Rubripirellula tenax: one gene and its partner. The protein of the gene in region 1 interacts with the protein of each later gene in a pairwise test. Links are inferred from orthologs where the notes say so. Each region holds a gene or a part of one and is shown on either strand. Other genes may lie near its edges.

Region 1 (15,777 bases):
CACTTTTCAGGTCGCCGATTTGGTCCACGACTGGCACCGATTGATGACCGCAACGGCGATCATGTTCGGACAAATGGTGTGATTCGTCGATCATTTGGCCGACCGTACACCGGGGCGACGAGCGTCCAGCCACGGCAGCACCGGGGGTGGTGATTCGACAGCCCAATCGGGAACGGGAAACCATCGTAGCGCACTGTGCCGCGGATAGGTTTCCCAAACTTCGGCCAGCGACGGATCGGTTTGTCGCAGGTCACCGGTCTTGGTCAAGTAGTTAGCCAACCGCGCCGCCAAGTCCTTTCGCACCGCATCCGCTTCGGCCCTGCCAGCCAGATTGTTCAAACAGCTTGGATCAATACGAATGTCGAACAGTTCTTCGTCCGGGCGTTTTGCCGTTGCCAATTCCAGAAATCCTGCGTACTCCGGTGCATCGACCTGCTCAATCATTGCCGTTAGCGTCGGTCCCGAATCGATATCGTGATATCCGCCGTGCCGAGGCCCCAGCATTGACGACACCAATCGACCCGCGTCGTCGTAGGCCGCCCTTGCGTAAACTTGGCCGGGGCCGGCCGGCCAACGCTTTGGCGCATAGTTGCGGATGTACAAGTGCGATTGTGTGCGGATACTCCGGCATGGGTACCCGAGCGTGTTGTAGCGTGACGACGAATGACGTTCTCGCCCGCTGTAGGCCGCCGACCGCGGCCACTCGACCGAACCCAATTTGTCTCGCATTCGCTCCACCAGACTGTGACCGGGCATCGAAGCACCGTCGATCGGTTCGACTTCGGTGGCGGTAAAAATCGTGCGAGTGACATCGATCAAGCTGACCAAGTCGTCATTGACTTGGCCCGGCGGAACAACCGCCGGCCAACTGATCGCCAGCGGCATGTGGATGCCGTATTCATACAGGTTCGCCTTCGCGCGAGGAAACGGCATGCCGTTATCGCTTGTCACGATCACCAAGGTGTTCTCGAGTTCTCCCGTGGCCGATAACCGATCGACCATGCGACCAAGGTGCTGATCAAACCACTGGATTTCGTAAAGGTAGTCGGCGATGTCGTTGCGAACGATCTCGTCATCGGGCAAGAAACCGGGCACAGTAATCTTGGCGGGATCGATTCCGTTTCTCGCACCAATGCCGGGATCGTAGCCGCGATGGGGTTCGTGGCTGCCGAACCAAAAGCAGAACGGTTGGTCGTCGGATCGGCCATCCAAGAAGTCGTCGAAGTTCGCCGCGTAGTCGACTTCCGAGACGCCCTTGGGCGACTTCGACTTTTTAGCCGTGTACGCCTTTCCCGCCGGGTTTTGCGGCCATCCGATCGCTTTCCCTGGTCCCCAACCTTTACCGGTCATGCCAACGTGGTACCCGGCGGTGGCAAGCTGATTGGTAAAAACGGGCAGATCGGTTGGAAACGAACTGGCGTGGGTGCCAGCTTCTCGAATCTGCCAAATTTCACGCCCGGTCAAAAACGCAGCCCGCATGGGACTGCATCCTGGCGCGGGCGTGAATGCTTGGCTGAATAGAACGCCGGCCTTGGCGATCCGATCGAATGCCGGAGTTTGAACCGCGGCATCGCCGTAAGCCGACGCGTGCGGAAATGACTGATCGTCGGCAATCGCGATCAAGATGTTCGGACGGGCGGCATCCGTGCGATTGGCGAAGGCGATTGTCAGAACCAGTCCGCAGAAAACGCCATAAATCAATCGCATCAAATCTATCCACCGGTACGCGAATCAATCGAAAGATCGTCGCACCAGCGACAATCGACTATGCCCGGCGACCATGGTAGCGGCGGCGAAACCGCAATGCCAAACCGCCACCGAAAATGGCCAAGGTGACGAACGTCGATGGTTCGGGAACCGCCACCGCCGAAACACTGCTTCGCCAAGCCAAACCGTACTCGGTCGCCCGATCACCGCTGACTTCCAACGTGTAGGTGCCCGCGCTCAAACCGGTCAGGTAGATGTGTTCAAAGTTATCAACGCTGCTGATCGATTGATCCACCAACGAATTGTTCGAGTCGTAAAAGTGCAAATCCAAATTCGCCAATCCACCACCAAGCAACGGGTCCGTGCTGGGGATGAATTCCATTGGTATAGTGCTGGCATTGACGACGTCCATGCTCCACTGCAAGAAGATGGACAGTTCATCCATGACTTGGCCGCTAGGCACGTCGAACTGATACAAAAAACTGGACGACATCGACACCGGTTCATTGAAGTCGTATCCGAACAGGCCAACTGAACTGGTGGGCGCGATCACGGTACCGTTGTACTCGCCACCTTCCAAGATTTTGTAACTGTTGTAGACGTTCAGTTCACCGGCACCAAACGTTTCGTCGATCGGCCGCGTTGCTGTGCGGTCCCAATCAGCGAACTGATCTTTCGTTGCTCCGGCCATCAACACCGCGCGCATCGCTTCGACGTTGTTCGCATTCGACGAACCGGCAACCTCGTACAGCAGTGCCGCGGCAGAGGACACCATCGGGGTTGAACTGCTAGTAACGCCAGCCTGTGCGACGATGTCGGGGCGAGGACGACCGGGCCCATAGCCGGCCAATGTTGTGTTTCCCTGCGAATGATTGCCCACGGTACGCTCGACGTTAGTAATACCGACATTGATCGCGTTGTAAGAGTGCGCCAATAGATGTGGCACACTGGATGTCGAACCGTTATTCGCGCCGCCGATGATCAGTACGTTGTCGCGATTGGCTAGATAGTCCACTCGCTTGGCTGCATCAATCACTTCGGGAATCTCGGCCGTCGTTCCGTTTGCAATCCAACTGTGGTTTTGAACCGAATACGGGTGAGCCACGGGCGCCGTTGTGGTTGTTAAACCGAGTGCATCGTTTATCCAACTGTTGGCTTCAAAAGCGGCGACACTGGTTACCCCAGGGGCAACACTGGTCGTGTTTCCAAAAAACAGGCCGGCCACGCCCGACGCGTGCGAGTTGAAGCCCGTTGATGAGGCTGTTTCATTCGTCACTGTCTTGCCGGTGAAATTCGTTCCAGACGTGTTGGGCAGATATCTTGCCGAAGCGTCCGGTGCTTCGGCCATCGAAACGGCAACACCCGCGCCGGTCGGCGTTGCGACGCCAAGTTCATTCGTCAACTGTGTATACCCGATATCGTCACGCCAATCGGCCGATGCCGTTTGCGTTGCAGCGGCGATAAGGATCAGGATTGCGAAAGTAAGTCGAGATGTTCGTTGGCTGTGGAGAGACATTGAACTCGAACTCTGCGAAGCGTGAAGAAAAGCGTCTCGTCATCGCGTGGCTGACGGCGTCACAGTATTCTAGCTGGTGTGACCTCGAAAGGGCGAACCGCCGAACAACATCCGCCGACGCCGCCCCATTATGATGTCCAGCCACCGGAGTGAAACCCGCTGCTAAGTCCCCCTGCCCATCCCCCACCTGACGAACGATCCGATGATACACCGCTTGATGACGCTGGCCGTCATGACGTTTTTGCTGCCGATGGTTGCCCATGCCGAATTGAAATTTTCGCCAATTTTTGGCGACTCGATGGTGATCCAACGCGACATGCCGATCCACGTCTGGGGATGGACGTCACCGGGCACGGCGGTTGCTGCGACGATCGCTGGCCATTCGGCCGAAGCCACCGCCGACGCAATGGGACGCTTCGATTTGAAACTCGACGCGCTACCCGCCGGCGGCCCCCACGAGATGGTGATCGAAGCCGACGAGCGACGCGTTTTCAAAAACGTTTTGGTCGGCGAGGTCTGGGTTTGCTCGGGCCAATCCAACATGGGATTCACCGTTAGTCGGTCCAACGACCCCGATCTGGAATCGCTGACGGCAAAGTACCCGAACCTGCGACTGATTTCGGTGCCTCAGGTCGGCACACAGGAACCGCAAAATGACTTCAACGGAAAATGGGAAGATTGCACGCCTGAGAGCGTCAAAGAGTTCTCCGCCGTCGGCTATTTCTTTGGCCGCCAACTGCATCAAACGCTCGACGTTCCCGTCGGCTTGATCGACAACGCTTGGGGCGGCTCGGCGGCCGAAGCTTGGGTGCCGCGCGATGTGCTGGAATCGGATGGCAAGTATGGCGAACTGCTCGAGCGATGGGACACGCTTGCCAAGACTTACGACCATGAAGCGGAAGTCGCCAAGTGGAAAGACCGCGTTGCAAAATGGAAAGAGAACGGCAAGAAGGGTCGCCAGCCTGCTGCACCCAAGGACGCGTTGACCGGACAACATCGACCGGCCAATCTTTACAACGGTGTTCTGAACCCGATCATCGGCTACACGATCCGTGGTGCGATCTGGTACCAAGGGGAAACCAATGCTTCTCGCGCCTATCAGTATCGTGATTTGTTTCCATTGATGATTCAAACGTGGCGCGACGATTGGGGCCAAGGCGACTTTCCGTTCTACTGGGTCCAACTTGCGGACTACCGCCAAGAGTCCGCCGAACCCGGCGATAGCGATTGGGCAGAACTTCGCGAAGCGCAAACCATGACAATGTCGCGACTGCCTGCCACCGGCCAAGCCGTCATCACCGACTTGGGCGAAGCATCGGACATTCACCCCAAAAACAAACAAGACGTTGCCAAGCGATTGGCGCGTTGGCCACTGGCGAACCTTTACGGCTACAACATTCCTTACCAAAGTCCGACCTTCCGATCGGTGACAATCGAAGGCAACAAAGCGGTCGTGAAATTCGATCACGTCGGTGGCGGACTGGATACCTTCGACGTCAACAAACCGATTGGTTTCACGATTGCCGGTGAGGACAAAAAATTCGTGCCTGCCAACGCCAAGATTGTCGGCAAGGATACCATCGAAGTCACTGCCGATTCGGTCGAAGCACCTGTGGCGGTCCGATTCGCGTGGGCCGACAACCCGGTCGCCAACATGCAAAGCAGCTCCGGTCTGCCGATGACACCGTTTCGCACCGACGACTGGCCGGGCATGACGGCTGGCAGCGTGAAGTAGTCGCTTTCGGCGATGCGTCAATGCGGGATGACCTTCCGGTGGCACTGGGGTAAGCTAAACCAATCGCTTCGCCCCCGTGTTTTCCGTGCTCGCGCAAGGATGTTCCCATGAGTGATTTGGTCACCGAATCGGCTGAAAAGCAGCCGATCAAGCCGTTCGTCCACCTCCATTGCCACAGCCACTATTCGCTGTTGGATGGTGCCGGTGACATCGGCCGCTTGGTCAACCGGGCGGTCGATCATGGGATGAATGCACTGGCGTTGACCGACCATGGCAACCTGCACGGTGCGCTCGAATTTTACCGCAAGGCCAAAGCCGCCCAGATCAATCCGATCATCGGATACGAAGCCTACATCGCGCCCGGATCGCGATTCGAAAAAGGTGGCGCCAGCAGCAGCAAGGATGCCAGCTACCACTTGACGCTGTTGGCCAAGAATCACACCGGCTACAAGAACCTGATCAAATTGGCCAGCGCCGCATCGTTGGAAGGGTTTTACTTCAAGCCGCGAATCGACAAAGAAATTCTCGAGCGATACAACGAAGGGATCGTTTGTTTATCGGGATGCGTCAGCAGCGAATTCAGCCGCGCCGTGATGAAGGGCATCGACACCGCCGATGTCGAACGCGAAGCACGTGACGTCGCCGGTTGGTTCCAAGGCGTCTTCGGCGATCGTTACTTCATCGAAATCATGAACAACGGCATCGACATCCAGCGGTTGCAATTGGAAGGCGCCGTCGAGATGTCCAAGCGCATGGGCATCCCCTTGGTCGCGACCAGCGATTGTCACTACGTCAATCAAGAGGACAGCGAAGCCCAAGACATCATGCTGTGCATCAACACGGGACGCTTCCGAACGGATACGTCACGGATGAAGATGGAGAACGACCAGTTCTTCTTACGCAGCCCCGACCAGATGTACCAGAGTTTTCCGGGCTTAGAAGACGCCTGCGCGCGAAGCCAAGAAATCGCCGATTCGGTCGACATCAATATCGAGTTCAACAAATACTTCTTCCCCAACTTCGAATGCCCTAACGAGGCAACACCGCTCGATTACTTGCGTGAACTGTGCATCAAAGGCTTGCTCGAACGTTACGAAGATGACAACGACCGGATCATCGACGGAAAGCTATCCGACGAGGTGATGGCGAGGCTGGATCGCGAACTCGATGTGATCAAAAAGCTGGGCTATCCGACTTACTTCTTGATCGTTTGGGACTTCGTCAACCACGCTCGATCCGTCGGAATCTCGGCGACGGCCCGGGGCAGCGGTGTCGGTGCAATCGTTTGTTACGCGCTTTACATGTCGCACGTTTGCCCGTTGCGATACGACTTGCTGTTCGAACGGTTCTTAGACGAAAGTCGTACCGAACCGCCAGATATCGACATCGACTTCGAAAAAGAACGTCGAATCGAGGTGATCGATTACGTCAAGGAGCGATACGGCAGCGAAATGGTTTGCCAAATCGGGACCTTCGGAACCTTGGCGGCGAAAGCGGCGATCAAGGACGTCGGCCGCGCCCTCGGGGTGCCGCTGGGCCGAGTGAACCAAATCACCGAGATGATCCCCGACGAGCTGAAGATTACGATCAAAAAGGCGCTCGAAAAGAGTGCCGATTTGAAAATGTCGTACGACGGCGATCCGGAAATCCGTGAACTGCTCGACTTGGCGATGAAGATCGAGGGTCTCGCCCGCAACATCGGCACGCACGCCGCGGCAGTCGTGATCGCGGACAAACCGTTGTCCGAATATGTTCCCCTGACGCGAGTTCCCGGTAAACAGGACGTCATCACACAGTGGTCGATGAACGACGTCGAAGCGTCGGGTCTGCTGAAGATGGACTTCTTGGGACTGCGCAACCTGACGATCTTGTCGCGAACGGTGAAGTTAATCGAGCAGACGACCGGCAAGGTGGTGGACCCGCTGAAGTTTCCGCTGGATGACAAAGAATCGTACGCGCTGCTCCAGCGCGGTGAAACCAAGGGCGTCTTCCAGTTGGAATCGGGCGGCATCCGTGACCTGCTATGTCGGATGAAGCCGGACAAGTTCAACGACATCATCGCGACCGCGGCGCTGTACCGCCCCGGGCCGCTCGAAGGCGGCATGGTCGATGACTATGTCAACATCAAACACGGTCGGCAACAGCCCGAATACAAGCACCCGGTGCTGAAGGAAGTTCTGGAGGAGACCAACTCGATCATGGTCTACCAAGAACAAGTCATGCGGATTCTGAACCGCTTGGGCAAGATCCCGCTGGCCAACGCGTACACTTGCATCAAGGCGATCAGCAAGAAGAAAGAATCTCTGATCAACCAAAACCACGAAGCTTTCATCGTCGGCGCAGTCGAAAACGGCTTGGCCGAAAAAGACGCCAACGACATCTGGAACCTGATCGTCAAGTTTGCGGGCTACGGCTTCAATAAATCACATAGCACCGCGTACGCGTTGGTTGCTTATCAGACCGCCTACCTGAAAGCTCACTATCCCGTCGAGTTCATGGCGGCATTATTGTCGAGCGACATTTCGGGACGCAACTTTGTTCGCAAGGATGCGATGGTCGAACACATGGAAGACTGCGATCGGATGGAGATCGAGGTCGTGGCGCCCTGTGTGAACAAGAGCGCGGCCGATTTTTCGGTCGAAGGCAAACAAGTCTTCTTTGCGATGTCTGCGATCAAGGGGTGCGGCGGTGCAACGGCCATTTCGATCGAAGAAGAACGCTTGAAGAACGGCCCATTCAAGGACATCTTCGATTTCTGTGAACGCGTCGACCCGGCGGCTTGCAACAAGAGCGCGATCCTGACGCTGGTCAAAGCCGGCGCGATGGACTGCTTTGGCGCCAAACGTAGCCAGTTGGCCGCTGCCATCGAACGCGCGGTTCAAGCCGGCGCAGCGGTGCAAGCCGACAAAAAGAGTGGACAAACGAGCCTGTTCGGCGCGTTCGATGACGAAGAAGTGGAAGCCAACGACGCGGCGCCGGCGCCATTGCCCGAAATCGACGAGTGGCCCGAGCGAGAGAAACTGATTGCCGAGAAAGAAGTCCTGGGCTTCTACTTAGAAAGCCACCCGCTTGCTGAGTTTGAGCAGCGATTGTCTACCTTCCGCACCCACATGACCGACAAATTGGCGAACGTCAAAGATCGCGCGGAAGTCGTTCTCGGCGGCATGATCAGCAGCGTCAAGATCGCTCACACCAAAAGCCCAAAACCAGGGCAACCGTCGAAGTATGCCAACTTCGATTTGGAAGACATGCAAGGCGCGATACGCTGCATCCTGTGGCCGAAAGGTTTCGCCGACTGGGGCGACCGCGTGATCCCCGACGCCGTCGTGCTGGCCCGCGGAAAGGTTGACCGTCGCGGTGGTGGGGATGAAGCCAACCTGATCATCGACGAACTGATCCCGTTCACCGATCTTGAAACTCGCTACACCCACGGCATGCGAATTCGATTGAACGAGAACGAGCACGACGGACCAACCGTCACGCGGCTCAAAGAGATCGTGCGAGGCTACCCGGGAACGCAAGAACTGCTGTTCACGATCCAACTGAAAGACGGCGAGTCGGTTCACTTGAAAGCCGATAAATCGAGAGTCGACATCACGCCCGAATTGCGAGAACGACTCGACGATTTTCTGGGCGCCGGCCACTATCGACTGCTGATGACGAAGCCTCGTTAGCTACCACGGCAAAACGGCTAGAAAAAAGTACCCAAAAACGATTGACTTTGCTCCTGCGCCTGGTGTACTATCGCACTAGTGAACCACGCGACCGAGGCTCTTGCCCGAGGGTGCCATGTTTTTGTCAATCGATTTTCATTCGGACGTCGCGATCTATTTGCAGATCGTGCGTCAAATCAAAGCGGCGATCGCGGCGGGATCGATGCGACCAGGGCAACTCTTGCCCAGCGGCCGTGTCTTGTCCGGGCAACTCGCCATCAACCCCAACACTGTCGCCCGGGCCTTTACGGAACTTCAAAACGATGGGGTCATCGAACCACTTCGCGGTCGCGGGATGGTGATCGCCACCGGCGCCGCGGCGCTGTGCCGGCGGGACCGCGACGGTGTGATTGCCGATCGGATCGGCGAAGCACTAGCCGAAGCGTGGAATGCCGGCCTCGATGCGTCGAAGATCCAGTCGATCATCGATAGCGAATTGAAGAAGCTGGCCAAAACGACGCCGATGGTACACGTCGACGCCAACGGCGACTCCTCATCTCCCAACACGAAATCTCCCAGCACGAAGGGCTAACGTCATGCAACCAGTCATCACGGCCAAGCAATTGACGATGCACTTTCGTCGCTGTGAAGCCCTCCGCGGCGTCGATCTGCAAATCGAACCGGGTACGGTGTTCGCGTTGTTGGGTGAAAACGGCGCGGGCAAGACCACGCTGATTCGGATCCTGACGGGATTTCAAAAGCCTTCCAGCGGTGCCTGTACCGTCGCTGGCGTTGATCCATCAAAAGACCCGCTCGCGGTGCGGCGCAGCATCGGTTATGTGTCGGATTCGCCGGCGCTTTACGATTGGATGACGGTTGCCCAAATCGGTGGCTTCGCGGCATCGTTCTACGATCGCGAGTTTCTGACGCGTTACGAGGAATCGATCCGTCGCTACGAAATCACGGCGGATCAAAAGATCAAGCATCTAAGCAAGGGACAACGAGCCAAAGTCGCCCTGTCGTTGTCGCTTGCCCATGACCCAGCGCTGTTGATTTTGGATGAACCGACGTCGGGATTGGATCCGAAGGTGCGTCGCAGTTTCTTAGAGAGCATGATCGATCGAGCGGCGACGGGACGAACGGTATTTCTGTCGAGCCACCAAATCAGTGAAGTCGAACGTGTCGCCGATACGATCGCCATTTTGCATCGAGGCAAGATCGTATTACACGGTCCGCTTGCCGAAATTCGTCAATCGATCTGGCAGGTTGTCGTCGACGTCGACGATCCGCTGCGGGCGATCGCGGTGATGCCCGAACCGGCACAAGTACTGAGCGAAGAAACGGCTGGGGCGCAGAGGCAAATTTTTGTCCGCCATCTCGATCCTTCGATGATCGACGAACTGCGCAGAACACCCGGAGTCGTTGATGTTCGTCACCGCGTCGCGACGCTGGAGGAAACGTTTGTGGCCTGTACATCCGGTGAGTTACCGGCGCAGCCGTCGATAGCGAGCGTCCCCGTGAGGGAGGCGGTTCAATGAACGTGATCGATTCTCTCGTCAGCCGGAACCGCTGGTTGTGGTGGAAAGAGTTCCGGATGCTGATTCCGCTTGTTGGCTTGCTGATCGGCGTCGCAGTGCTGCTGTTTGTCATCAGCACTTTTTCGAGCCAGGTGACGCTAAGGATGAACGGCCCCATCAATGACCTGGAACGGTTGGTTCCGCTGGTTTTCCCGCTGCTGTTTGCCGTCGGTGCCGGCGCCGTCCTGGTCGGCCAGGAACGCGAACATCGAACGATCGATTGGATGTCGTCGCTTCCGCTTGCACCGACCAAGTGGGTCGCAGTGAAGATCATCGTCGCTTCGTGGGGACTTGTCGCGATGTGGGCGTTTGCCGCGGTGTGCTTGTCATTGACGGATTACTCGGGACCGGCAATTTCGCGTTGGCGATTGGGTAGCGTGCCCGGCGTATCAAATGCACCGATCGGCTATCCGTTCTGGCTTCTGTACAGCGTCTATTTGATGCTGGCGGGATTCTACGCTTCGTGGAAAGTGAAGGATCAATTTCACGCGATCATGCTGGTGATGTTCCTGGCGGCGCTGCCGGTGATTTTCACCGAAGGCTTTCGCTGGACAATCGACTTTGTCCGCAATCGCACCAGCGGATCGGCGGACTTGCAGGGAGTGACGTTTCTGATCACCGCGATTTTGACGGGGATCATCGGATGGCGATCTTACCGTGCGGCGATGAAGACGCTTCAGCCCCAAGCCGCCGGCGAACATTTCGATCGTCCAGATCCGGCGATAGCACCACCTTCATCATTCTGGTCCTCGGCACCACAACTCGGCTCATCCTGGTCATCGATGATTTGGCAATCGATTCGATCGGCGCCGCTTGCGTTGGGACTTACCATCGCACTGGTTTTGGCTGGACTGATCGTGCCCACCCTTCCGGCAACGATGCAGTCCAACAGCATGCTGCGATCATTCTCGCCACTGCTGGTGCTGGCCGGCATGCTGGCAATGTCATGGTTGGGTGTGTTGGTATTCCAGAATGACGGGTCGGCCGACCGGTTGCGTTTCTTGGCCGACCGGGGAGTGTCCCCCACAAAGGTCTATCTGGCCCGACACGCGGTCCCGTCGGCAACGTTGGCATTTTGTTTGATCGTTTACATGGTGTTCGCATCGTGGCGGATGCAGCACGACACTTCGAGGCATCAACCCCCACTGGTTCCTTCGCTGTTGATGATGACGCTGGTGGGCGGGGTCGTGTATTCGGTTTCTCAGTGGACCAGCCAGTTGTTTCGCACCAAGGTGCTGTCGTTCATCGTCAGCCCCATCGTCGCGGCGATGACGTTGGGTTGGTTTGCATGGGCGGCATTTGCCCTTGGGACTCCGATTTGGATTCTTGTGATTGGATCCCTGTTGCCGATGCTGGCCACGTGGTGGTTGATGCCCAAGTTCATGGACAAGCGTGATCGACCGATGTCGATGGTGTTAGCCGTGATTGTGGCCGCGTTGATATTCGGCCTGCCGATCGCACGCGTGGCTTGGCAAATCCGCCAGATCCCCGGCATGACAACCTCGACGCGAAAGCCGCTGTTGGCCGAGGGGCAATCGATCCGCAAGGCGGTTGCGAATCCCTTCCCGATACGACTGGGCCGAAAGGACAGCGTGGTCTTTGACCGGGCCAAACAAGACTCCCCCGTACCCATCGAAACCGTTCTGAAATGGCTCGATCAGCCATCGACCAAGCCGATCGATTTGATTCCGGCGATAGCCGACCTTCGCAATCGCCCCGATGTTCCGGGGACCATGGAAGCGTCGGACCTTGACCGAATTTTCGACCATTTGATGTTGGTCCAACTGCAATTCGATGCGGACAATGATTGGGAGGCGTTTTCACCGTGGTTGATCGCGGCTGCCGAGATCGCTGGATCGCTACGAAAGAACAGTACGTGGCGAGACCAAGACTTTGCGGACGTGATCGAAATCTGGATCGAAAACGCCTTGAGTGCATCCAACGCGGATTCGCATCGAACCAGCGACGCCTATCGAACCACGCTCAATCACCTTTCCGACAAGGCGACCCGAAACGCGGCGCGTCGTGGGGGTGTTCTGGGTTCGTGGGCGACTCAGGAGTTCGGCAATCGAAACTCGAAAGACAGCAACGTGATCGACATGGGCTTGTCCCTTCAATCGAGCTACCTGGCATCATGGGTGCAAAGGGCACGCTCCGAAGCGATCGTCGCGACAGCACTGCGAGCGAGCGAAGATCCCACCGAAAGCGATTGGCAGCGCGAGATGCATACCTATCAAGTGTCACCTTTCGTTGCATTCGAGTACGGCCCCTACGCACCCCGATTCCGGAAGCACGCGGCCATCGAATTGATTCGAACCGCGGTCCGTTCGCCGGGCCAGTTCTGGGGCATGCCGTGGGAAGAAAACATCGAACGCATGAAGACCGAATCCGCCACACCCGCGAAGGAATCTCAACGATGACCCGGCACCACCGAACCGGCCGCGACACCGCGCACTATGCGATCGTTGTGCTACCGCTTTTGATTTTGTGCGGAATGTTTGCCGCCAGCATGCTGCAGTGGCGATCCGAACGTGCGAAGCTGGACGAAGCGGTTGAGATCATCGTCGGCCCGGGCAAGACGCTCAATTATTCGACGATGCCTCGTTTGTACGACGAACGGACATCCGACGAATCGACGGCGACCTGGAAAGCCGTTTTGGCTGCTTCGGAAGCGCACAACGCAAAGTACGGCGGACCGTTCGCGTGGTCCAATGGTGACGAAAGCTACGACGACTTGGTCCCCCCCGGTCAAACGTGGCCGGTCGCCGAGATCATGTCACGGTATGCAAGCGATGCGAAGCCGATACTGGAACAAATCGAACCGTTGATGGATTCGGATGAAACCATATGGGTGCCGATTGTGTTTGAAGGAACGACGACGAATCTGAACGAAGTCCAGCAAATGCGGTCGGTCGCCCGAGTCTTGCACTACTCGTTTTTGGACGCAGTCCATCAAGGCGAAAACGCCCGAGCGATCAGGATGCTGGAGATGTCCGATCGGTTGTTCGGTCGAAACTATCAGTCGTCGTTCCTGGTCGACGAATTGGTTCGCATCGCGTGCTATTCGATCATGCTGAACGACGTACGGGAATCGACGGCGAATGGCATTTGGTCCGACGACGAGCGGCGGCAACTGACGACGATCATTTCCAAGCCGATTGATTGGGACGACGCTTGGCAGCAATCGATGGAAGCAGAAATGCTTTGCATTTTGCCGGCGATCGTTGCCAACGACCTCGGTGGCATGGCGAGGCATACGGGAATTCCAACGATGCCCTTTCAGTTTTCACCCAGCACGCTGCGGGCCATCGTCGAGAATCAACATTCGTTGGCGTTGGTGCGCGGTGCCGGGACGTCGCGACACGTCGAAGATGTCGAACGGGCAAACAATCGCTTGGCATCAGATTCGGCATCGAACAACTCATCGAAAAACGCGTCGATCGATCGCTGGATGCAGCTTGCCACACTGGACAGCGATTGGATCATGGCCATGGTCGCGCCAGCCTACCAATCGTTCGCCAGTGCGTTTCGGCGCACGGCCAACGAACACCGGTTCACACGAACGGTCGTTGCCATCGGCGACTATCAATCGAAGTTCGACAAATGGCCGGAGTCGCTCTCCGACTTGGCCGATGTGGGACTGGCGCAATCAGAAACCGCGGCGTTTGATGGTGGACCGTTTCACTACGAGATCGGTGACAAGGAAGTCACGATCTACGACCAAAACTTGGTCGATCGGATGTATGCCGAGGTCGGCAGAAAGGCCGAAAAGATCGTGATGGTCAAACAACCGAACACCGAAGAGTGAGCGTCCCGCGGACGTTACCGCGGGACGCATCGTTCGTCTACCAGCCAGTTACTTGGCTTCTTTGCCAAGCATGAACATCATCATAGGCTGCTGGGCCGAGGCTGCGTTGTAGGTATAGCCGGCCTCGAGCGCCCGATCGATTCGCTCTTTCGTTTCCGAAAGGTGCGCCTTGGTGTACGCGTCCATCTTGTCGCCACACTTTTCAAGCGACGCGTCGATGTCTTCGGTCAACGTGCGAAGTTCCATGCGAGCCAGATTGCTGATCGGCTTGTACGCGGCCGTATCGTCCGACGATTCCAGGACCAAATCCAGCAACCGCTGCATATGCTCGCGTTGTAAGTTACGACGCAGGCTGGAAATCATCGGCTTGCGATCGTTGCGACCTTCGGGGCATTCTTTCTTCAGTTCGCCCCAAACAGCGGCATTGATCGTGGCCAACAACTCGGGCAACGTCAGCGCGTCCTCGTCTTCGGGCAAACGCAATTCGTTGTCGTAAACGCGGCGCAGGGTCGTCGGATTCATCAACCATGTTAGCGCCGATGCTTGGACGCCCAAGATCCGGTCGTGGATTGGCCACGTTGCTTCCGATGACATCGACGAATGGAATCCGCCGTCGATCCATTTATCAACACTCATTCGTTCCAGCAATTTCGGCGTTAACCCGTATGCCTCGTCGAAGAATGCTGAATCGATCACGAACTTCAGCGCCGCACGTTGCTGGTCGGCAGGCACGACTTCGACCGGGGGACGATCGCCGGGATCGCCTTTCTTGTCACGATAGACAAATGCTCCGCCGACCCAATTGGCCATCATGCTGGACGCTTTCGTTTGCAATCCCAACGTTAACTCGTAGCCACGTCGCGCCTTGCCCCACGTGTCACCCTCTTTGACAAACTTGTCCAAGATTCGTTCGCGGTAAAGCTTGACCAACTTCATTTGTTCGTTTGCATAGGCGAGCGGATCTTTGGCAAAGTCGTACCGGCGAGCCAGCGGGTCTGGGCCCGTGGTGTCTTCGTCGGTGGCGTATTGCAGCTCGGGCTCCGTACAACGACTCAGGATCTTTGGCAGTTCCTTGTCCTTGAACGTGTAACCGTATTCGATCGCCCAGAAGTCATACGGGCCGATGTCGATCATCGCGTAATCGCCTTGCGCGTTGCCCGAATCGTATCGATAGTTGATCGGCGTGTAATCCATGACCGATGAGGCGATGGTCTTCTTACCCTTCAACGCTTCGCTGTTGATTTCGTCGAGGGTGTACAGCGACGATGCTTTGAAGTTGTGACGCAAACCGAGTGTGTGCCCGACTTCGTGCGCGACCAAGTCGGCCAACAGAGGCCCGACGAACCATTCTGGCATGCCGTCGAGCAGGTGTTCGTCTTCTTTCTTCTCGTCATCGGCATCTTTGTCACCGACTTTTTTCGCGTCCTTATCGTCGGCGTCTTCGTCATCCAAATCGTCGTCTTTGTCAGCTTCTTCGGCATCGTCTTCTTCGGCGTCACCATCTTTCTTCGATGCGTCGGCTTTTTCGCCATCTTTGTCGGCCTTGTCTTCATCGTCTTTCTTCTTTTTCTTGGCAGCTTCTTCGTCCGCCATCAGGGTCAGCCCCCAATCCATTCGCGCGAACGCCAGATCAAGACTGCGACCGGATGCGGCCATACACAGACCGTTCTTCTGGCTGACCGATCCGAACAGACCATCGTATTCGTCATCGCCCAACAGCGCCGGGTCGGCGCCGGCCATTGCGAAACCGCCCATCGGCTGCTGTGCTTGGCGAGCATATT
Region 2 (14,582 bases), on another replicon or contig:
GAATACAAAAATAATCGCATCCAGCGACTGGACCCCGACGGCAAGCCGATCGCGTCTTGGGGCAGTCCGGGTTTCGAGCCAGGGATGCTGAATCAACCCTGGGGTGTTGTCGTGGATTCCCAAGATCGTGTTCACATCTTGGACAGCAATAACCACCGAGTCCAACGGATCGAGCTGCCGGCATAGGAAAACAGGCATTCGGCAGTCTCAAACGCGGTCTTTTCCACCTCGTGACCAGACGTGTCATGGACATCTCGAATATTAGAAGTGTTCGAGCAGGACATACACGAAAACACTTTCCGGGGGGAAACCAAGATGAACCGTATTCTTCGACAAGCCATGCAAGACTGTGACAATTACGTCATCGAAATGGATTACGCCGATGCTAAGGGAAACCGAACGCACCGCGTCGTCAGCCCGATCAAGTTCATGGGCAGCTACCGATTTCTGGGGCTATGCTTGTGTCGCGAACAACCGCGCCAATTTCAACTCTCGCGATGCAAGAACATTCGTCTGGTTCCCGCGACCGACGTCATGATGCCGGTCCCGATGGGAGCCGGATCGTGCGAGAACAACTAGCAGTCACTGGCGAAGATCAAAACCCGACGGCTCGCGCCGCTCCGCTATCGAACCAGCGGGACCGCGCCAGTCGTCGGGGGTAAATTTGAATCGCTGAGAGTCAACGACAAAAAGCTCGAGACGCTTTTTCAGCGTGCTCAAGCTTTTCGTGTACGAGGACCGTTGGTTCCGACGCGCTAGAATCGGTAGTCCTCGCAAGCCTCCGCCCGGAGTTTTGGTGGGACCGATCGCTTACCGATTCGGCAGGGGTGTTCGACGGACTGGCAAGGGTGCCCCGTCGATTTGCACGTCACCGACGTGAACTTTATTTTGACCAGCCTTTGACGAGCCCGTCGCTTGTTGTTGGAAACTCATTTGCCGAACTTCACCTGCACCATTGAAACTGTCCGGTAAGCTGTCCATCATCGGCAGCGGATCAGGGGTTGGTAGTGGTTCTCGCATCGGAGTCGATCCCGGCGTCCGCAGATCGCTAGGTGAATTCCCCATCTCGCCCAACGGAATGTCTTGTGGTGCGGTGACCGATTCGTCCATCGGCATTACGTTGGCACCCATCGGGTCCATGTTCGCGTCCGATCCACTCCATGACATTTCAGGTGGCAGTTGTCCGTCGTGAATGACGCCGCTGCCGACGGGTTGTGACGCCGACGCGGCATCTCGAAGTGGACCTTGGCGAACAACGTTGGGCCGACTGACTCCGTAAACCTTGTGCTTTCCAGCGCTACGTTCACGAGCACGTTCCAGTGCGTCCCAGTATGCCTTCTTGTTCCAGGGGCCTTCGGACAATGTGATGTTGCTGTTCGCCAGCATCGTGCCCTTCAAGTAGTCGACGTAGTTGAGCGATTTGTTGTATTCGGCCAAGGCACGGTAGTAAGCGATTTGAGCATCGGCGCGACGTTGTTGGCTTTGCAGCACCACATTGATCTGAGTCCGTCCGCCCTTGAACTCCGTCAAGCGGGATTCGACTTCCGTTTCGGCTTGTTGCCAAACTTGGGCGTACGTTTGAACCAACTGATAGTGCGTTGCCGTCTTGGCGATCGCATCACTGATTTGGCTGACCATCAATCGCTCGGCATCCTGCAAGAACGCTCGTGATTGGTGCAGACGCAGTTGTGATCCGCGGATGCGGGCACGTTCACGTCGTCCACCGATCGCCGGTGGTGTGAACTCCAATCGCACGGCACCTTCTTGGTAGTCACCGCCCGTCAAATCGGTAAGTGCACTGCTTCCCGGAAGCGGCCCGTTCGCATCGGCTCGTGATCCGAACCCAAGTTCATCGCCCACGCCGACCCAGCGGTACAGCAGTGACAAGTTGACTTCGGGCAACAGTTGGTTCTTGGCCGACATTTGTTCCAGTTCGCGTTGCTTGATCACCGTGCGACCTTTACGCAGTTCAGGGCTCAAGTACAACATTTGCGTTGTGATTTCTTCCCAGTCGAACGCGACTCGAGCGAGGCTCGGTTCTTGGATCGGGCGAATCAAGCGACCATCGGTTGGCGCCAAGCCCATCAATTCACGCATCACACGTTCGGCACCGTACACACCGAACCGGTCGTCGCCGGGAAGGTTCGATCCCGACAGGGCGCCTTCAAGCCGAGCGCGAAAGTTGTAGTATTGTCCGTTCGCTTGCGCGACCTCTTGAATCGTGCCTGTACCGTTTTCGAGATTCAGTTGAGCGAACTTCGCCGTCGCGATCGCACTGTTGCGACCGATCACCGAAGTCGAAACGCTGCGATAGGCGACGTACAGATTCCAATACGCGACTTCGACGTCACGGACGAGGTTGCGAACTTGAATTTCGAAGTCGGCGATCGCCACGTCTTCGTTCAGGCTGGCCAGTACAACGGGGATGCGGTTGATCAGTGTGCCGCGGTTACGCATCAACGGGTGTTGAACCTGAGCTTCGATCACTGCGGTGTAGTCGCTGGCGACGGCGCGAGAGATGGGACCGACTTCGGCGTTGTTTTTCGAGTAGATGATTTGTTGACGAAGTGTTGCGACGCCGCCGGTGGCGTATCGTTTGCTCAACGCAAACTGCTGCGTCAAATCGTCTGCAGTAAAGAATTGCGGGTTGACGGTGTTCAGCGCGCCGGTGTTACGCGGTCGGTCGGTGTTGCTGTAGTTGAGGAAGCCGCTTGCTTGAGCGTCAAATTCCGATAACGCGTCTTCCACGCCGCCGACTTGGTTGGCTCGCAAGACGCCTCGCGGCAGCGTGCGGTTCCCCGATCCATCGACGGTCAACGGAATCGACTGAGTCGTCGACTGTTGGATGGCGACGTCGTAGATGCTGCCCAGCTGGTCAGCCGATGCGCTGGTGAATTGTGCTGCGACGTTTTGACGAAATTCGGCATTGCCACTGGTGGTGACAAAGAATTTCGCATTTTGCAGCGCAATCGAAACGCATTCTTCGACCGACAGGTCCCAGAATTGGTAGTCGTGATTGCCGATCGACAACGGCTCGGTCGCCATCGTTGTTTCGGCCAAACTATCGACTTCGACGTCCGGATACTCGATCCGTGTCGCAGCGTTTAGGTAATATTGCAAGTCCGGCGACTCACCCGCGAAAAACGGTTGCGTCGTCGAGCAGCCCGATGCCATCAAGACGGCAAGGACCAGCTGCAAATAAGTCGTGTATCGAACCAGAGCGCGATTCATTATCTAGGCTTCCGAGGTCGTGCCGCCGTGAAACATGCCGACACCATCAGTCGCGCCAAGCGACTATGGCATGTTCCCGTGCGGGTCGAGTGTGGAAGCCCCCCACGATGTCCCCTTCCTTTGAAGGGGACCTCGCCCAACTAAGTTATCGGAGTCTGGTTAGGGAAACTTTGACGGTTCCGATCAAAAAGGTGCAGAATCTTCTTCGCGTCGTGAAATCGTTCCCCAACGCGGTGCGACCTGTGCCCGCGTTACTCGTCAAATCCCGAATCCAAAAGCGTTTTGGCATCAAGTTCTTGCGTTCGTTCCATGACTTGCTCGACCGCTTCGTCAACGTTGACCGGTGCCAGTTCGTCGGTTTCGGCAAACGCCTGCTCTAAGTCGACCGTGGGTTTCACGTCCGCAGGTTTCATGGCATCGCGATTGGCCATTGACTCGTCACGGTTTTCACGCGACTGACGTGCTGCGTCGGCGATGTTCCTGCTGTCCCGACGAGGCCCAATACGAAGTGCCTCGTAAGGCTTGGGGTAAAAGTAGTGCATCTCCAACCGCGGGCGATCGCATTTGTAGGCATCGCGATGAGTCGCATCGTGCCACGCCATCGCCTCTTGGCTGGACGGAGCAACGTGATACGCCAACCAACCGCCAAAGTTGGTCGGTCGGTTGTACTTGCGACGATAGGATGATGGCAATCGATTGCCGATCGGGCCGATGACGTCGACGCGAGGACGCACGGGCTGGTTTTCGAAATCGGGGTGATGTGCCTCGGCCGCAACTGCTGCCAAAGCCATCGCCGCCACCAAAACTAATCGCACTTGTATCCAACGCATTGGGCCGTCCATGGATCGGTGAAACACAACTGTCGTGAAACCAGCATCCTTGCCGATCACCTGACCTTTCATTCATCGGCTCGTTCGATGTCCGGTTTTGAACGGACGAACGGTTATGACGGTTGTTCGGTCGATGGATGGACAACACGGCGAATTTGCCCAGTCAATTCCAGGTGACTTCGCAAGTCCAACCTGCGTCGACTGGCAAAGTCAGCGACTTCGGCAGCCCGGTAACTCGGGTAGGACCACCGATGATGCACCCATTTTTTGCCGACGTAGTTCAAGGTCACTTCGGCAAAAATTCCGCTGTGCAAATAGATCCGGTGGTCGCGATCTTTGACCGTCGCCAACACCAACTTGGCCTGGCTCAGGTAACCCGAATCCAAGTTCAGGGGCCGCGGTTCGGCGTGCCGACCCAGCGATGCGTATTCGGCTTCCCATTGGTTGGTTTGTAATTTCCAGTCTGCCAACCCGCCGGGATCTTGGTAGTCACCGAACGCAACCAACGTTTTGGTCAGCCCCGTGCCCATCGTGGTGTCGTAGAAACCACCTGCTTCGAACGCAACCGGATCGGACTGTGCCAGGGGATCGCCCCAGTGCAGCGAGATCCGTTCGATCGCCCAATGCTTCGCATCGTCGTACCGAGTGATGATGGCACACAAACGAACGACGGGTTCGACCAGGCGAATCGATGACACGGGCGGGGAGATCTCACGAAGATGCACAAGGATGCCAAACGCAGAACTTGACTGCTACAATTGTGCTGACATTGTAACGGCAATACCAACTCACCCCACCCGAAAACGACATGCACCCTTGGATCGCCGATCGGACGGCCGCGTTTGAAAGCAGCGGAATCCGCAAAGTCTTTGACCTGGCCGCAAAGCTGAAGGATCCGATCAACCTTTCGATCGGACAACCCGATTTCGATGTACCGGGCGAGATCAGGACTGCCGCCATCGATGCCATCCAATCGGGGAAAAACGCCTACTCGCCAACCCAGGGCATCGGACCGCTTCGCGAAGCCTTGCGAGCCGAGATCGCCGCGAAATATCCCCATGAAGATCGCGACGTCTTCGTTAGCAGCGGGACCAGTGGCGGATTGATGTTGGCCATGTTGTCGATGATCAACCCGGGCGACGAAGTGATCTATCTGGATCCCTATTTCGTCATGTACCCGGCGCTGTTGAAAATGTGTGGCGGGGTACCGGTGCCCGTCGATTCTTATCCCGACTTTCGGCTCGATCCTGCCAAGATCGAAGCCGCGATCACTCCGCGAACGAAAATGATCTTGGTCAACAGCCCCGCCAATCCGACGGGTGTAACAGCCAGCGAAGAGGAATTGAAGGCCGTTGCCCAACTGGCGGCTGATCGCAACATCGCGCTGTTGTCGGACGAAATCTACAGTCGGTTTTTCTTCGACGGGGACTTCGTCTCGCCCGCATCATTCAATGACCAAACGATCGTGATCGACGGGTTCAGCAAGAGCCATGCGATGACGGGTTGGCGAGTCGGCTACGTTCACGGACCTGCCGAAATCATCAACACGATGTTGAAAGTTCAGCAGTATTCCTTCGTGTGTTCGCCCCAGCCGGCCCAGTGGGGAGCGCTGCGAGCGATGGAAGTGAATTTGGATGGCCACATCAATGATTACCGTCGCAAACGGGATCTGATTTATGACGGGCTTTCAGACAAATACGAAATCAGCAAACCCGGTGGTGCCTTTTACGTTTTCCCTCGATCACCGATCCCCAGCGGTGCCAAGTTCGTCGAGCGGGCGATCGAGAAGGGGCTGTTGATCATCCCAGGAAACATCTTCAGCAAACACGACACCCACTTCCGCATCAGCTTCGCGGCATCCGACGAGACGCTCCACCGCGGCATCGAAGTGCTGCGGAGTTTGGTTTCCGGGGGCTGACCGTGCGGGCCGTGAAGACGGCCACGGCCGACGCGTCGGCTCTTAACGCGATGAACCGGGACGGCCCGCCGGCGCCGCTGAAAACCCGGCCCGGTTCGTGATCCGGACCCGGAACGCGATCTAGCCGACCAGATTGCTGTGCCGCGTTGGCGTGCAAACCATACAGGGACTATGGACCAAGGACCACACAGGCCGTGATCCCAATCCAACTGGAAAAACGGTCCGGTATGAGATTGCCACGGCAACACTAGGTGTCGCCCTGCCGTGCCTACTCTTGGGATGGGGTTACGTCTGGGTCCGTCGTGTCAAATTCCAATTCTGGATGAGCCGCCATATAGGCACTGATCTCGTCTGGCTTCGCAGCCACGCCCGGTTCTTTGCTGCCGCCGCCGCAGCCGACAAACTGGACGAGACAGAAACATACTACCGTGACAAAAATATAGCGGGTCATGAATCGACGACCTTAATTTTAGGAGTGGGAAGATACACTTTGATCGAAGCGTTAACTTAGAACTCTTCGATCAACTCTTTTGAAGCCCGAGTGCCCAGGGCTCCCCAAAGTCCGTAGGGGCTTGCGATTCCAGGTCTCGATGCCGGGGAATGCAATGCGTGGATCCCAACCTGGCCAAAGCTGGAATCCCCAGCTTCGATCGAATCCGTCACGAATTTCACGGCGCCGTCACCCATCAGGACGTGAACGCCGCCTTGGTGCCGACTGCTTGGCGGAGCCATGACGATGGAGACCGCGTTTGAGTTGCCACACAGTTCGGAATTTGGTGGCAGAATCGTAAACATTTGAGTGTAAATCGGAAGCACCGACGCCCACTTGTAACCACGTCGCTCCTCAGCACTTGCAAACAAGGTGTTCGGTGCTGGCGTGGCGGACCAGAAGTTGGGGCGAAGTGGATCGATACTTGGACGACAGCCCAAATTCCCACCCAAGGAAATGATATTGCCCGGGTAGGCAACAATTTGGGTTCGCTTGTCCTGATCGCCCAAGTCCGTCGTGATCTCACCGGCGTAAATCGTATTGGAAAGACCGTCAAGGCAGTCTCGAAAGCCTGTCTTGATTTGCACCGCAAACGCACCCCTCATCGATACCTTTGCTCGATCGTAGGTTGTGCCGTTGGGTAAACCGGACAATCGATTCAACGCGCCGCCAAAGCTCGTATCACACGAGTCGCCCGTGCAGACTGCATAGTTCGTGCGTCCTTGAGCAGGAAGCCCCACACCTGGATCGCTGGGGCAACGTAACGTGGGAATGTTCGCGAGCCACGGATCATAACTCCCGAAGGCCGTATAGTTTGTTAGCGACGCGTTGGGCCATGGTCCCATCGCGTTGTAAAACGCTGGCGTTCCGTTGATATCGGTTTGAAAACGATTGCTAATTTGTTCCCACAACGCCTGTTGTTCCACGAATGGCATCAGGCCGACCAAAGCGGAAAGTTCGATGCGATTATTCCCGCGATAATCACTTGCGACTTTACCAGCATCTGGACCCTTCGTACCGGTGCCTTGAGTGGGCAGTTGGTTAAAGGCGGAGTGATAGTTGTGAATGCCCAGCCCAATCTGTTTGAAATTGTTACTGCAACTCATCCGGCGAGCTGCTTCGCGCGCAGCTTGCACGGCTGGCAAAAGCAATCCAACTAGAACACCGATGATGGCGATTACCACCAGTAGCTCAACCAATGTGAATGCTCGTAAGCTTCTTGGATTTCTCATCACACACCCTGGCTCGAAAGAGAAAAAACATCTAGTCGTTTTCTACGACAACGCTTTCAAAATAGGCTGCTCATTCCAAGCGTTATTGGATGAATCGATCACCCAAAGTGGAAAATGCGCACGGTCGCCACTTGGATGAATCGTCGATGCTGTTTACACGGACAAACGCATCGGCCGTACGCAAGAGTCCGAACACCACATGGAAATGTTGCGAGTGGATCATTCGAAGCCACACCGTCTCCTTAAGGGACGGCGTGGCCTTGGAATCTGGCACTCGGGTCCAGAACAGCGCCTGATCGTGGGGCGGAATGTGCTTCGGCAGCGTGCGACTTCATTTTTTCGACCATGTCAGGGAAAATTTCCGCAACATTGTGTTTCTCTTCCAAATCGTTGCTTAAATCGTATAGCTCGAGCGGAGCCGACGGAGTCGGCCGGATGGCTTTCCAATTATCCACTCGAACGGCCATGCTCTTTCCGTCTTCCCAGTACAGGTAAGGATGTTGTTGCTGTTCGCGCTTGACGACGGCTTCGCCCAACAAGGTTGGCAGAATCGAAATTCCGTCGGCATTTTCATCTAACGTCGCGCCCACCAGCTCCGCGAGCGTTGCCATCACGTCCGGGAAGTACCCGAGATGATTCGATACTGAACCAGCAGCAATCTGACCGGGCCAACGAACAATGAATGGAATCCGCAGCCCACCTTCGTAAAACGTTCCCTTGCCGGCTCGGAATCGCTCGCCCGTTTTCGGGTTCAGGTTAGGACCAAAAAAGCCGTGAGGATGACCCTCATCTTCGAAGTAGGCTTGGCCGCCGTTGTCACCGCAAACGAAGACGATTGTTTTTTGATCGAGGTCGAGTTCGCGTAGCAGTTGAAAGATTTCCCCGGTTTGACGATCGACCATCTCGACCATGGCCGCGTAGATTTGGGCGTCCATTTCGCCACGCTGATTTTTTGCATCCCACTTCTTATCGCGGTACTTAATAAAAGCGGGATCATCTTTGGGCATTCCCCAGTGGCCGTGCGGTGGTGTCCACGGTAGGTACGCAAAGAACGGCCGTGCGGCGTTCTCGCGGATGAAGCTCAGCCCGGCTTCGTGAATCCGTTGATGCGCGAACACTTCACCGACAAACGGATCACCCGTGTTCCCCGCAAGCGGAATTTTGACGCTGTTACGAAGCAGGTAGCGAGGGTAGTGGACGTGCGCGTGAACTTGATGGTAGTAGCCGAAGAACGTATCAAATCCGTGATTCTCCGGAACGCCTGACGTTCCCGCATCCCCGAGACCCCATTTCCCAAAGCCACCCGTCGCGTACCCACGCTCGTGAAGCACGTCGGCAATCGTGCGGTCGTCTGCGCGCAGAGCGGCGGCTCCGCCGTTTAGACGTACGGTCGTGTGTCCGGTGTGCTGACCAGTCATCAGGGTACTGCGAGTCGGAGCGCAGACGTTCCCGCCGGCCAAGAATTGCGTGAACCGCATCCCTTCGCGTGCCATGTTGTCAATGTTTGGGGTACTCAAAATCGGATGGCCCATCCCCGAAGATTCGAAGTAGCCCCATTCATCCATCATGATGTAAATGATGTTGGGTTTCTGGATCGATTCGGCTTTGGTTGATGTCGGTGCCCCGACAGCCATCAGTAGCCACAGCCCAAGCATCGTGACCGACGGTAGAGGTAAACGCATGAGTCTATTTTGCTTTCGCGAGAGATGCTGGATTGGCAACGCTAGTCGCTTTGGCTTGATGGATGTTGGAGACTGGCGTGCTGCTTTCCGAAATCCGATTGCGGATGGCGCATTGCCAAACGACTTCGCCCAGCACTTCAAGCCGAGGGCTAACGCCGAGCCCCGGTTCGTCCCCTGCCGACATGAACCCCGATTGTCGCTGGGGTGCCCCCGACGCGTTGCTGACGGTGTTGTAGCTATTGAAATCGGTGCTCGTGAAGCGAAGCGACTCTGGCGAGCTGTGTGCCAAGTGCGCGATCGCGGCTGTCGTAATGTCGCTCCCCCACGTGTCCTCGATCGTCATCGCCAGCCCGAGGGAAACGCACAGATCGCGTGCTTGTTTGGTTTTTGTCAGCCCGCCGAACTTGCTGATTTTTAAATTCACCACATCCATTGCCTGATCGCGGTTGGCGCGAAGCAACATCGCTAAGGAGTCGATGTTCTCGTCCATGATGAACGGCAAGTTTGTGTTGCGTCGAATCGACAACGACTCTTCATAGGTTAAGCACGGTTGTTCGATATAGACATCCAAATCGCGAACCCCTTGAACGACCCGCATCGCCTCGTGCTGGGACCAGCCACAGTTCGCGTCCGCGACCAAGCGGTCGTTGGGTCGAAGCACGGCCCGAGCGGCATGAATCCGCTCGATATCTGTATCGGGATCACCGCCAACTTTCAGTTGAAAACGCGTGTAACCCTGGTCGCGATACATGGCGACATTCTCTGCCATCAGTTCGGGATCCAACTGTGAAATCGCGCGGTACAGTCGCACTCCATCGCCAAAGCGTCCGCCCATCAGGACGCAAACCGGCAAGCCCGTCGCCTTGCCAAGAATGTCCCAGCAAGCGATGTCGATCGCGGACTTCACATACGGGTGCCCAGCCAAACTGGCATCCATCTGCTGGTTCAGCACTCCTAATTCGCGAGGATCAAAGCCGAGCAAGTGCGGACCCAATTCTCGCAGCCCCGCACGAACACCGTCGGCATAGGCAGGAAGGTAGCAGGAACCCAAAGGACACGCTTCGCCGTATCCGATCAGCCCTTCGTCCGTTTCGACGCCAACCACGGTACTGTCAAAAACTGAAACGAAGTTACCCCGATTCCAGGTATAGTTGCCTTCGACCAAGGGCAATTCGACGCGATGCGCAAATATTCGAGTGATTTTCATAGACACCGTGCTTACGGTTTAGTGGAGCGAAGTCACGCCACTATCGTATCCTCGTTTGCTCCGCCCCACTTGGCTAAGTAAATCGCGGAGCGAACGATTTGCGCACATCGAAGGATGCTTCGCGCGCGGATGGCCATTACTTCGATTGGTCGGCAATCGATTTTGCTTGCAGTCGGTAAGCGGTTGGGGTGACACCCGTTGCGGTGCGGAACGCTCGGGTGAAAGCGCTTTGATCATAGAAGCCGCTCGTCAAGGCGATTTCAGAAACGGCTCGGTTCGTTTCAAACAGCAGGCGCGACGCAACCGCGATTCGGGTTTTGCTTATGAATTGGGTGGGGGACAATCCAAAGAGTCGCTTCGTCAATCGGGCGAGTCGTTGCAGCGATATCCCGGACTGCTGGGCAAGCGACGACGCAGTCCCGTATTCGATCAGGTTGTCTTCAAAGAGATCGAGAATCTCAGCGAATTTCTTGGGGATCTCATGGTTTTCAAGCGGAGTACGAACGTCACGGGAGAACCCAATGAGGCCGGCGATGCTGCCATCGTCGGCAACGATGGGCAGCTTCGTCGTCAAGCACCAAACAGGTTCCTGGGGCAAGTACCAATGCATTTCAAGATGATCGACTAAGGGGCAACCAGTCTGTAAGACTTTGGTGTCTTGCTCAGCCGGTACACGTCCGAAGTCCCCTGGGCAAATGTCCGATGGCCGCTTCCCAATCGCGTCACCACTATGTTCCAAACCGTGCCGCGCCCGCAGCGATTCATTGACGACCAAGTAGCGACCTTGAAAATCTTTGATGAAGAACGCCGTATCAGGCAATGATTGGAATAGCCGCTCAAGTAAGTGAATGTCGATCGAACGAATGGTCTGTTGCATCAGGTAACGCTGTATCCGCCTGCTAGATCTCGAGCTGGGTGCAGTTGGCCTTGGAACGAAATTTCGTTCCGCTTTTCAAGCATTCTAGTGCGCCGCCGAATGAAACCCAGTCCTGATCAGCGATTTTTCTTCGTCCTGCTAACTCGCTTTGCTAGGATACGAGTGATCCATTCATCAACATCGTGACCATCAAACGGGCAGGACGTTTCATGATTCGCTATTTCTTCGCCGTAACGCTTTTGGCTGTTTCGTCCTCGATCGGTGTGTTGGATAGCACATTGGCCGGCGAATTCAACAGCGTCCTTAGTATCGGTGACGAAGCGCCGACTTGGGCCGATCTGCCGGGCGTCGACGGCAAGCGTCATGGATCGACGGAATTGGGCGATCAGCTTGCCGTCGTGGTTGCGTTCACCTGCAACAGTTGCCCGTACGCCGTTGACGTGGAAGAACGCTTGAAGTGGGTGCACGATAACTACTCACCGCGACAGGTTGCCGTCGTTGCGATCAACGTCAACACGATCGACGAAGACTCCTTCGATGCCATGAAAGAAAAGGCCAATTCAAAGGCGTTCGCGTTCACGTACTTGTTTGACGAATCGCAACAGATCGCGAAAAGGTTTGGTGCGAAGTACACACCCGAATTTTTTGTGCTTGGCGCGAAGGACGATGACGGGAAACGTCACGTCGTTTACATGGGTTCGATGGACGATCGTCCCGATGGTAAGAATGTTACCCAGCCATTTGTAGCCAATGCGGTTGACGCCCTGTTGGATGGCAAGCCACTCGAGTTGACCGAAACGGTTCCGATCGGATGTCAGATTCGGTTCCAACGCGAACGACGTACGCGAAAGAAATAACCGTTCGCTGCTACTCGTCGTCGAATTCGCCGGCGAAAATATCTTCGCCCATCAACGTTTGCAGGATGATCGGACAACCTTCCTCCAACATGTCCAGCACCATTTTGAAGCCCTCGGCTTCGCCGTAGTACGGATCGGGGACGTCTTGGGGCCAATCCGTGTCGCTGAGATAGTCGCTGAACATGCGTATGTGTGGCTTGATCCCGCCCGCCATTTCTTGAAGGATCGTGTGGTTTTCGGCATCCATCGCCAAAACCAAGTCGAAACGGTTGGGGGCCAAATCATCGACCGTTACTTGCCGGCCGCGGCTGTTCAGTTCGTAGCCACGTGCCTCGGCTGCGGCGCGCATGCGAGCGTCCGCGGGGTCACCCACGTGGTAGCCGTGCGTCCCTGCCGAATCGACTTCCACGTCGACGCCGAATTCCGTCGCAAAACGCTGCATGACGGCCTCGCCAGCGGGCGATCGGCAAATGTTTCCCATGCATACAAACAAAACTCGTTTGGTAGTCATCGTGATACCGCCTGGCTCGCGTTCATAAGTGTCGGACGGAAATTAGAAAAGACCTTTTTGATTTCCTCGGTCCCGGCCCCCTTTCGTTTGGTCCCAAATCGTAAACGATTGCGACTGAGGAACCCACCGCCCCGTCAACCTGCAGTGTCCCAAGTCCGGAGCGAGTCCGTTGCGGGATGATTCCGATTTGACGAACCGGTACTACGCTGCGAACCTTGTTGCATGGTCCGGCGACTTACAAGCATCAAGGACATCCCAGTCGCCAGATAGTCACACCTTTTTCAGCACCTTTCGCTGGCATGGGTAAGCAAAAGTGCTATGCTAGGTACCCTGCAGAGGGGATTCGTGCCCCTGTGGTATCATTTTGGCGACTCAATGAACCGAAAAGTAGCGGTATGAACCGATTATTGGCGAATAACATTGCCTTGCAGCCGATCTAGGGATAGAATCCCACCTTATTCGGCAATTGGCCCCCTTCACACTCACTAATGGAGTTTTGTGATGACCATCCGATTCACCCAATCTTGCCCGACCTGCGGCCGCCGCGTCCAGATTCGCGCATCGTTGATTGGGTACAACGTGGCGTGTCAGCACTGCAATGCTGAGTTTGTGGCGGAGGCTGATGCGGACGATCACAGTTCCATGAACGAATCCAATGTCCCCCGTGCCATCGTGCCGGATCCGCTGATGGCACGTGTCGAGGAAGCGCTTCAACGGGCGGCCGAGAATAGGGCGATTTCCAGCTAACGACATTCGCCTGCGTCTTTACCGCCAGGTTCACACCAAACCACAACGAAAAAAGCCCTGCATTTCACTGCAGGGCTTTTCTCGTTTCGATGAACTCGCTGTTGCGAATCCGGACTATTGGCTAGCCGGATTGAATCCTGTTTGAGCCAGTTCTTCTTCTTCCTGGATGATGATTCGCGGCGTTACCATCAGCATCAAGCTAGACGCCGTTCGGCTGGTCGCAACGTTACGGAACAATCGGCTGACGTAAGGAATCTTGCTCAAAAGCGGGGTTCCTCTTTCAACACGACCTTCGGACATCCGCTTGATACCGCCCAGCAGGATCGTTCCGCCATCGGGAACGCTTACGGTCGTGCTGACCGAAGTGAACGCGAAGGTGGGCAACTGCACCGTGGTGCCCGTGATGATATCCGACGAGTTCTCGGTGTCTACTTCGTCTTGCTCGTCGATAACACCGTCACCGTTGGTATCGGTTTCTGACCGACTGCTGTTGTTGGAGGTGCGACTGCCTTCGTAAGTGAAGGTGTCGACATTTCCGATTTGGCTGAAGAACGGAACCAAAGTCAGGCGAACGAATCGCTTGTCATCACTGACCAAACCTTGAACGTTCAACTGCGTTCCCTCGTTCAGGACCACGATGACCGGTTGTTGAGCGACCGCAAAGTCACCCACGACCGGCGTGATGCTGGTAACGAACGGCCGCTGTGTCACGTCGCTGATGCTGGCGAATTGTCCATCGAACAACGTTACCTTCGGAGCCTGCATAACGTTGGTCCGCGAATCGGACTGGACCGCTTGCAGGAAGAAGAAGGCTTCGATGTCGCTGAGGATCGCGAATCCCAAAGTGGACGGGTTCGCTACCCCAATACCGCCGAACGCAGGAACAACCGCGTTGCCGTTGTTGAACTTGATGTCCAAGTCCGACGTGATTGCCTGTCCGTCGTATCCGACCGTAATGCTCGGACCGGCGTCATCGTCAGGGATATTTCGCGTGTTGTCG

What was found.
Region 2: the proteins of dnaE (region 1) and Poly51_RS16065 interact in binary tests that used the Escherichia coli proteins (3 or more experiments, as listed by UniProt). The link is inferred for Rubripirellula tenax from one-to-one orthologs.

What each region holds. Positions count from the first base shown.
Region 1 is NZ_SJPW01000003.1:339,589-355,365, forward strand. The notes cover bases 4,690-8,832. They hold dnaE (DNA polymerase III subunit alpha), read left to right. Parts: upstream 4,690-5,065; coding sequence 5,066-8,632; downstream 8,633-8,832. Other genes in these bases: Poly51_RS12200 (sialate O-acetylesterase), read left to right, coding at 4,690-4,958; Poly51_RS12210 (GntR family transcriptional regulator), read left to right, coding at 8,748-8,832. Outside these bases: Poly51_RS12185 (hypothetical protein), read left to right, coding at 1-82; Poly51_RS12190 (sulfatase family protein), read right to left, coding at 91-1,707; Poly51_RS12195 (S8 family serine peptidase), read right to left, coding at 1,766-3,223; more of Poly51_RS12200, read left to right, coding at 3,426-4,689; more of Poly51_RS12210, read left to right, coding at 8,833-9,203; Poly51_RS12215 (ABC transporter ATP-binding protein), read left to right, coding at 9,208-10,149; Poly51_RS12220 (ABC transporter permease), read left to right, coding at 10,146-12,608; Poly51_RS12225 (hypothetical protein), read left to right, coding at 12,605-13,996; Poly51_RS12230 (zinc-dependent metalloprotease), read right to left, coding at 14,045-15,777. UniProt on the Escherichia coli protein: DNA polymerase III is a complex, multichain enzyme responsible for most of the replicative synthesis in bacteria. This DNA polymerase also exhibits 3' to 5' exonuclease activity. The alpha chain is the DNA polymerase catalytic subunit.
Region 2 is NZ_SJPW01000004.1:405,015-419,596, reverse strand. What follows is about bases 3,977-6,924. They hold Poly51_RS16065 (pyridoxal phosphate-dependent aminotransferase), read left to right. Parts: upstream 3,977-4,869; coding sequence 4,870-5,979; downstream 5,980-6,924. Other genes in these bases: Poly51_RS16055 (DUF1559 domain-containing protein), read right to left, coding at 6,487-6,924; Poly51_RS16060 (hypothetical protein), read right to left, coding at 6,248-6,430; Poly51_RS16070 (DUF4416 family protein), read right to left, coding at 4,175-4,759; Poly51_RS16075 (hypothetical protein), read right to left, coding at 3,977-4,061. Also shown: Poly51_RS16090 (NHL repeat-containing protein), read left to right, coding at 1-186; Poly51_RS16085 (WYL domain-containing protein), read left to right, coding at 316-579; Poly51_RS16080 (TolC family protein), read right to left, coding at 811-3,231; more of Poly51_RS16075, read right to left, coding at 3,483-3,976; more of Poly51_RS16055, read right to left, coding at 6,925-7,701; Poly51_RS16050 (arylsulfatase), read right to left, coding at 7,944-9,383; Poly51_RS16045 (cis-3-hydroxy-L-proline dehydratase), read right to left, coding at 9,388-10,590; Poly51_RS16040 (helix-turn-helix domain-containing protein), read right to left, coding at 10,727-11,467; Poly51_RS16035 (thioredoxin family protein), read left to right, coding at 11,677-12,324; Poly51_RS16030 (low molecular weight protein-tyrosine-phosphatase), read right to left, coding at 12,335-12,835; Poly51_RS16025 (response regulator), read left to right, coding at 13,337-13,582; Poly51_RS16020 (general secretion pathway protein GspD), read right to left, coding at 13,697-14,582. UniProt on the Escherichia coli protein: Shows aminotransferase activity with methionine and histidine as substrates, and to a lesser extent also with phenylalanine.